One region of the Carnobacterium antarcticum genome, then DNA from elsewhere that is predicted to be linked to it. Evidence: riboswitches for the same ligand, from Rfam matches in the RefSeq annotation. Region 1 holds a riboswitch; the other holds the start of a gene.
What was found. A riboswitch is a leader RNA that binds a small molecule or an ion and turns the genes downstream of it on or off. The one in region 1 is predicted to bind FMN.

Region 1 (4,428 bases):
TATGCTGATGATGGATTAACTAAGCCTGGGGCAGAAGCAGTTGAAAATTTTGTGTTTAAGGTCTCAGAAGATAAAGCGGCACAAGAAGAATGGGTGCGCATATTGACAGAACAGCAGCAAATAAACTAAAATCGAAAAACCACTTAATAGTTCTGTATTTTCATCTGCTAATCAAGAGAATGCTGTTAGGAGAGAGAATCTGCTGGTTTATTTAAAGCAAATGGATAAAATCAAACCTAAACTGATACTTGTTGGAGAAGCACCAGGGTATAGAGGTAGCCGACTTACCGGAGTTCCTTTTACCAGTGAACATTTGCTGATGAATAACGTGAAGGGGTTAGAACTATTTGGCAAGGAAAACGGTTATAAACTGCCTTCGGAAAAAGACAAGCTGTTAAAAGAAGCAACGGCTACCATTATATGGAATACACTTTTAGAACAGGATATTGTCTCATTAGGATGGAATGCTTTTCCTTTTCACCCTCATAAAAAAGACAACGGCAAAAGCAATCGGATGCCAACAAAGAAAGAACTTTTGATGGGAGAAATGTTTCTTATTCAAATGATTGAAATGTTTCAGATTGAAAAGGTTGTTGCGGTAGGCAATAAAGCGGAAGAAAGCCTTCATCAGCTGGGAATAGAGTGTCTGAAAGTAAGACATCCTGCTCAAGGCGGAAAAAATGCATTTGTTCAAGGAATAAAGCGAATCAAATAAGAATGAACTAACGAATACAACAGTTGAATAATCTTGAATAGGAAGAGTGTCTTCTATCGTGTTGTAGGAATAATTTAGTTGTTCTAGGAATCAGTATTTATAATCGATATAATAAGAGCAACTATTTTTTTAGAGGAGTGATTTATATGACGAATGAACAAAAAGATAGACCGACAACGCAGTATCTTTTACCACATGGCTGGACAATTAATTTGTCTGACAAAGCTGACTTGCTTCAAAATAACGATGGTAAAGTTGCAATCATTCTTAAGTCAAAAAACTTTGGAGATGTCTCGCCTGTTGTATTTGATGTATTGGAGAACAGTATTCATGTGCAGTCCTTGCCGCATTTCGCAGAACGAGTATCTTTCACATTAGATAAAGAAATTGAATTGGTGTTTAATTCTTTTGTTTACGAACAAGGATAAATAAAGCTCACTGTTTATTTTTAAGAAGTTCAGTTTTAGAAAAGAAAAGTAACAAAAAAGGCTCATTTGACGAGCTTTTTTGTTACTACTCTTCTTTCTTGCTGTAAATTTCATAAGCAAAATATCCGCCTAATAAGCCGATTCCAGCTCCTAAACTAAGTGTAGATAATAAAGAAATGGGAAAAAATGAGCTTGAAATCATACCAATAATACAACCAAGAAGCATGCCTAGTGGTATCAAACTATTTAGTAAATCTTGAGCGCCTTTGGTTTTTTTCTTACCCAAGGTACCATGATCGTGCTTTTGTTTAAGTTTTGTAACTACAAATATCCCGATTACCCCTACTATTATCATAGGGAGTAAAATAAGTGCAATTTCTATTACTGAGCTCATACTCAAATCTCCTTCATTTTTTAATCTGAATTGATTCTACCATACTTAATTAATACAGCTAACCAACTGCTTCAAAAAATTAAATCACTATTGACATTAGTTTTGTTTCACTATACTCTTACAGTACAAAAGTAAATAAGTCTTCAGGGCAGGGTGCAAGTCCCTACCGGTGGTAAAGCCCACGAGCCGCAAGGCAGATTCGGTTAGATTCCGAAGCCGACAGTATAGTCTGGATAAAGCGAAGACAAACTAATTGCTGAACAATGAAGATGATTGAAGTCTTATTTGAGATGGATGGAAATCGTGAGTTTATGATGCAGCTATTAAACCGTCTTATTTAACGATAAGCCAAGCCCTGGATGTAAATCTTGGGCTTTTTTGTATAGTGTTTGAAAAATTAAATAGTCTTCAGGGCAGGGCGAAAGTCCCTACCGGTGGTAAAGCCCACGAGCCGCGAGGCAGATTCGGTTAGATTCCGAAGCCGACAGTTATAGTCTGGATAAAAGAAGACATCAGTTTTAAAGAACAAAAGCAACCGTGTACATAGTATGCGGATTTATTTGTGGTGTCTTTATAAACAAAAATGACGAAAGCCCTGAGAAGAAATTCTTAGGGCTTTTTATTTGGGAAGGGGTGAGAGGATTGGATGAAGAATATATGCAGCTTGCATTGAATTTAGCCAAGAAAGGCAAAGGATGGACGTCGCCGAATCCTTTAGTGGGTGCTGTGGTTGTTAAAGATGGAAGAGTGATTGGTCAGGGATATCATGAAACATACGGGCAGCCTCATGCGGAAGTAAATGCGGTTGCATCAGCAAAAGAAGATGTGGCAGGAGCAACGTTGTATGTCACGCTAGAGCCTTGTTCGCATTTGGGAAGAACGCCTCCTTGCTCAGACTTGTTGATAGAGAAAAAGATTCAACGAGTCGTGGTTGGGACGTTCGATCCGAATCCATTAGTGGCTGGAAAAGGGATTGAAAGGATTCGTAATGCTGGAGTTGAAGTGGACGTAGGTGTCTTGGAAAAAGAATGCCAACTATTGAATGAAGTGTTTATGAAATACATTATCACTAAAGAACCTTTTGTTGTGATGAAAACGGCGATGTCACTAGACGGAAAAATAGCGACAGTGACGGGTGAATCTCAATGGATCTCTGGAGAAGCTTCCAGGCAGCAGGTACATAATTTGCGTCATGAATTGTCTGGGATCATGGTCGGGGTCGAAACGGTTATCAGAGACGATCCGAAGCTAACTGCCAGAGGGCCAAATAGCAAAAATCCCATTAGAATTGTGGTGGATAGTCAGCTCAGAATTCCGCTGGCGTCAACGGTATTGACTCAGCAGGATACAGCTAAAACAATCGTAGCGGCTACTGAAAGAGCCGATAGCGAAAGAGTAAAAACGTTAAAGCAAATGGGCGTTGAAGTCATTGTGACTAAAGAGAAGTCTGGGAGAGTTGATTTGCGGGAATTAATGAAAACACTAGGTGCCATGGGAATCGACAGTGTTTTGCTGGAAGGCGGTGCGGCATTGAATTTTTCAGCCTTGGAAGAAGGCATTGTGGATAAAATGCAGGTTTATATTGCGCCAAAAATCATCGGAGGAAAGCATGCTAAAACAGCTGTTGAAGGGGCAGGCGTTGCAGATTTGAAAGAGGCTTTTCAACTGAATCGGATGACAGCTGGGATGGTTGGAGAGGATCTAGTTGTAGAAGGCTATCTGGATAAATAAAGAGAAGCAATCGATTGGAGGAAGTCTCATGTTTACTGGAATTATTGAAGAAGTGGGAACCGTTAAGTCGATCCAAAGCGGAAAAAGTTCTTCAGTTCTCAGAATAAAAGGGCAAAAAGTAGTGCAAGGAACGCGTATTGGGGACAGTATCGCAACAAACGGTATTTGTTTGACTGTGACGAAGATAGAAAACGATTCTTTTGAAGCAGATGTTATGTCTGAATCATTAAAAAGGACGAATATCGGAACATTGATTCCCGGAAGTTTCGTCAATCTAGAACGGGCACTGAGTTTGGAAACTCGGCTTGGCGGACATATCGTTAGCGGCCACATCGATGGAACTGGACAGATCAGCGAATTTAAACGCGACGATAATGCTGTTTGGCTCACAATTGAAACTGATCCTGGGATATTACGGTACATTATTGAAAAAGGCTCCATTGCTATTGATGGTGTAAGTTTGACTGTCGCGGCGGTGGATGATCAATCTTTTCAAGTTTCTATTATCCCACATACAGGAGAGGAAACGGTGTTGCTGTGTAAGCAACCGGGGGATACTGTAAACCTGGAATGCGACATGATTGGAAAGTATGTCGAGAAATTATTAGGACTGAATTCGAAAAAACAACCTCAAGAGAGCAGTCGAATAACGCAAGATTATTTGCAGGAAAACGGGTTCTTTTAGAACAGATAGGAGCAAACCATGTTTAATACAATTGAAGAATTATTGGCTGATTTAAAGGCTGGAAAAAATATCTTATTGGTGGATGATGAAGATCGAGAAAATGAAGGGGATGTTATCTGCGCTGCTGAATTTGCGACGGCAGAAAATGTGAATTTTATGGCTGCCTATGCTAAAGGCTTGATTTGTATGCCAATGACTAAAACATATACGAAGAAGTTAGCCTTGCCGCAAATGAGTTTGGACAATACAGACAATCACGAAACAGCGTTTACCGTTTCAGTGGACCACGTAGCGACTACAACGGGGATTTCAGCGGGAGAACGGTCATTGACAGCTATGCAATTAGTTTCGGATGATGCGAAACCGGAAGATTTTAGAAGACCAGGGCATATGTTCCCGTTAGAAGCGGTGGAAGGAGGCGTGTTAACTCGAAATGGACATACTGAAGCTACGGTTGACTTGATGCGATTGGCAG
Region 2 (4,428 bases), 610 kb from region 1:
TCTTATTTCTATCGGCAAAATAAGCGACAAATCAAACGATGGATCAACAATGCTTATTTCGATTACATGTTCTGAAATCGTACTGAATTTCAACCGGCGCAAATCAGCAATTTCCTCAATAGAATGGCCGTTCAATAAATACTTTTGCGTTATAGCTGCACTTTGGGTAATGCCGCTATAGTCTCTTGCCGTTTCAGAATAAATTGAAAAAAATAAAGGAACCATTTGTGGCTGTCGTTCAATCCATTCGATCAATTCAGCTAAACAATCTGTCAATATTATTTCAGCTTCAAGAGGTTCGATACCATAATGTTCAGCTAATTGTCTTCGTGTTTTTCCAATCTTTCCATGGCCGGTTAGATAAGCAACGATGATCTCAGCATTAGTTTCTGTCAGCTCATTTAATAAAAATAACCATTCTTTGCCAAATTGCTGGGCTAAAGTTTGCTTATCTTGATGATGTTGATTTAACCAATTTTTTAACCAGATTTGATTTTTCCATTCTTTTTCCAATGGCAAATAGCGTTTATTGCCATGGCGAACCTCTGATAAAACTTGGGTAACAAATAAACATTTACGCCAAAAATAGGCGTTAACAGCTCCATTTTTCAATTGATTTAAATGAACTGGATAAGTATGCTTCATAAAGTACTGTTGATAGCCTTTAGCTCCAATTTCTGTTAATTGATACCCTTCTCCTTCGGAATCTGCTGTAATCAATTCTAAACGTTCCATTTTGTTTATTAGGCGTTCAAATTGTTGTCGTTTTATTTTTGGAAACAAAGAAAAATAAGCTGTTAAACGGTATTGTTGAGCATTATACAATATCGAAGCTGTTCTTTTTCCTGTAAGTATATGGTAAATGGTAGAGGATTTTTTCGAAACATCATTTGAAAACAACGACAAACAAAAGTTTTCAAAATAAGTCAATTTCACCAAAGTAGTCTCCTCCTCTTTCTTTGTTTCATTTGATTATTGTTACTGCTTATTTTTAATGCTTCTTCTTATTCTAATATACCAAATATTTAGAAAATATAATGGGAAATACATAAATTACTTTATTTTTTATTGCATTAAACAAAAATGGGCTCGTTACGATCACGAGTCCCATTTCTTTATTTAATATACAATTTAATTTCTATTTTCCATAACTGAAATTAGAGAGCTTATTGCGAACGATCCAGGGTTTCATTTTAGCGAAAAGAATAACGAAAACACTGCTGACGATTATTCCTTTCGCCAGGTTGAAGGGTACTACACCGTAAAAAACGTATTGTTGTATCGGACCAACGCTGAAGTTTAAAACGGCAAAATAAAGCGGGATCAGCACATAAGCATTCAAGAACGATAGGATCGTCGTTAAAGAGAGGGTTCCAATCACATTAGCAAAAACGATGGTTTGCGTGTTTTCTACTTTATTGCGCATAATATAATAAATCGGCAAACAATAAGCTAACGAGGCAATCAAGCTAGCCGCATCACCAATAGGATACCCTGCATCTCCGCCAGTTTGAATATAATGAAGAACCGTCCGGATCACAGCTACCATTATTCCCCCTACAGGACCATATAAAAACATACCTAACAATACAGGAATATCACTGAAATCTATTTTCAAAAAAGAAACTCCAGGGATAATGGGAAAAGCGAAAAACATTAGGACGAAGGCGACCGCTGCAAGCATCGAAACTCCTACTAGTCTTTTTGTGTTACTATTTTGCATAAAAATCCTCCTAAAAGGATTCATCAGCTTGAGCATTTTGAGCTTACCGAAGAATACTAGTCAAAAAAATATGCCCGTCTAATTTTTCTTCAGAAAAATCAAACAGAGCATAAGAACATTAGTACATTCAAATAAGCCCCATCTTCTTTATCCAGACTTTACTGTCGGTACTGGAATTAAACCAGTTCAACCAGATAATGCTACCTAGCTCGTGGACTATACCACCGGTCGGGAATTACACCCTGCCCCTGAAGACGAATCTATTATTTTTTTAGTACATCATCTGTACTCCTAAAGTATACTAAACTTAAGAGTATTTTGCAAGAGTTTTACTTACTTTTTATACGTTTGTTTCGTTAGGATCAATATAAGGAAAACGCATGGCGAAAACTGTCTCTTCATTTGGAACACTTTTAACCTCAATAGTGCCGCCATGTTCTTCAATAATATTTTTTACGATTGATAATCCAATCCCAGTACCCGTCTGATTGGTTTTATAAACCGTTCTAGATTTATCCGCCTTATAAAAGCGATCAAAAATATAGGGAATATCTTCTTCCATTATGCCAATGCCGTTGTCTATCACTTCCATAACAACTTCATCAAAAACTTTATCTAAATGAACCCATAATTTGACTTCTCTATTTTCTCGTTCCGCCATAGCAGTATGCCGTATAGCATTGTTGATCAAATTGACAAATACTTGGTTCATCTTGTCTTCATCCATCTCGTATGTTTGCACTCCTGGATCGATTTTAAGGGTTAACCTTACATGACTGCTTCCAGCTATACGATTAAAACGCGCCATCAACTTTCTGAAAAACGGTTCTAAAATGACATCTTCACGAATCAAATCAATATGACCTGCTTCCATTCTAGATAAATCCAGCATTTCGTTGACCATTCGATTCATCCGTTTCGATTCTTCGCCGATGATACTCGCCATCTCATGTTTTTCTGCTTCTGTTTCAGCTATATCGTCTAAAATGGCCTCACTGTAACCTTGTATCATTACTAAAGGTGTTCGTAATTCATGAGAAACGTTATTGATAAAATCGACGCGCATTTTATCCAAACGCCGTTCTTTTGTTAAATCTTGCAACGATACTAGAACTCCCCGGACGTTTTCTAACCCTTCATCAAATAAAGGAACTAATGTGATTTCGAAATAAATGTCATTAAAGGTAGCATCGTAATAAACTTTTTCAGATTTTTCAATCACTTCATCTATTTGATCTGCTATCACTTCCGGCACAGCCGTTTCTTCTATCCCTTCCAACTTATACCAATTATGCAAAAACTCTTCGCCAATCGGATTAGACATCAGCAAAGTTTTATCTTGATTGTAGTATAAAATACCGGTTGAGATCGAAGTAACAATGTTTTCTAACAATTCTTTTTCTTGTCGAGTTGCCGTTCCAGTGGTTTCCAATGATTTCCGCATTTTATTCATGGCTAAAGCAAGTTGTGAGATTTCATCTTTATAATGTATTGGAGCTTGTTGTGAAAAATCATTTTTTGCATATTCAAAAGCAATGTCTCTTAATTCGTTCAAAGGCTTCCCTAAACGATTTTGCAAATAATAAAAAAGACCAATTGCTAACAATCCATAAAGAGCAAAATTAATCAGAGACCAGATATTCATTTTTTGTTGTGTTGCGTTTAAAAAAGACAAATCTCCAAACGAATACAATGTTCCCTTTTGTCCATTGAACTCGAAAGTTTTCATGCGGAAAATAAATACAGACTCTGCGTTTTTTTTATTTTCATGTTCGCTTATGATCTCAGTATCTTTTCCAGCTTTCATCGCTTTTTTTACTTTTTCATCAGCGAGTAAAATCTCTTTAGAAGAAGGCGTCAATTGTTCAGACACATTGTAAGAGGTACTGACAGGTTGACCATCTAAATAAATCGACATAAACACATGGGTATCGTGCGCTTTCAACTTATCCAAGTGATCGATTAAAAACTGAGGATCTTCTTCTAAATATGTTTCTGTCGTTTTTATTGAGGCTCTATAATCGGATAGATAATTGTTTTCAACATTTTTTTGATAGATGCTGCCGTATATCTGATTGGTCGTAATAAAGCAAAACCCTACGATAAGCATAGTGACTGCCCATACACGAAAGGTGATGTTGTTTAATTTAATCATCACTTAACCTACTTCTTTTCTTCAGGATAGGAATTAAATTTGTACCCTAATCCCCAAACAGTCACAATCATTTTTGCAGCCGCCTCAGATTGCTTGGTCAATTTTTCCCGTAATCGTTTAATATGGGTATCTACTGTTCTCAGATCTCCAAAAAATTCATATTTCCATACTTCGCGTAAGAGTTGTTCTCTACCGAAAATTTGATTTGGCGATTGGATCAAATACAATAATAAGTCATATTCTTTTGGCGTTAAATTAACCGGTTTTCCATCCGCTAAAACACGGTGTGACTGATTATCGATTTCAATATTAGGCATCACGATCAAATCGGGATTTTCTTTTTCTTCTTCTTTTTTAGTATGGGTTCTTTTCAAAACTGCCGACACTCGTAAGACAACTTCGCGTGGACTGAAAGGTTTTACAATATAATCATCTGCTCCTACTTCAAATCCTTGAATCCGGTTGATTTCTTCCCCTTTGGCCGTTAACATCATAATAGGTGTATTTTTGTGCTCGCGTAATTTTTCAGCAACTTCAATACCATCCATTT

Region 2: it holds a riboswitch for FMN, as region 1 does, so the genes downstream of both, NY10_RS01755 (ECF transporter S component) here and ribD (bifunctional diaminohydroxyphosphoribosylaminopyrimidine deaminase/5-amino-6-(5-phosphoribosylamino)uracil reductase RibD) in region 1, are expected to answer to the same signal.

What each region holds. Positions count from the first base shown of each region.
Region 1 is NZ_CP010796.1:2,332,279-2,336,706, forward strand. It holds gene NY10_RS10995 (hypothetical protein) at 1-129, shown strand, start outside; gene NY10_RS11000 (uracil-DNA glycosylase) at 221-715, shown strand; gene NY10_RS11005 (hypothetical protein) at 862-1,143, shown strand; gene NY10_RS11010 (hypothetical protein) at 1,229-1,537, opposite strand; FMN riboswitch at 1,673-1,787, shown strand; FMN riboswitch at 1,938-2,052, shown strand; gene ribD (bifunctional diaminohydroxyphosphoribosylaminopyrimidine deaminase/5-amino-6-(5-phosphoribosylamino)uracil reductase RibD) at 2,195-3,268, shown strand; gene NY10_RS11020 (riboflavin synthase) at 3,297-3,953, shown strand; gene NY10_RS11025 (bifunctional 3,4-dihydroxy-2-butanone-4-phosphate synthase/GTP cyclohydrolase II) at 3,972-4,428, shown strand, end outside.
Region 2 is NZ_CP010796.1:333,495-337,922, reverse strand. It holds gene NY10_RS01760 (YpbB family protein) at 1-936, opposite strand, end outside; gene NY10_RS01755 (ECF transporter S component) at 1,139-1,723, opposite strand; FMN riboswitch at 1,860-1,983, opposite strand; gene NY10_RS01750 (sensor histidine kinase) at 2,064-3,878, opposite strand; gene NY10_RS01745 (response regulator transcription factor) at 3,887-4,428, opposite strand, start outside.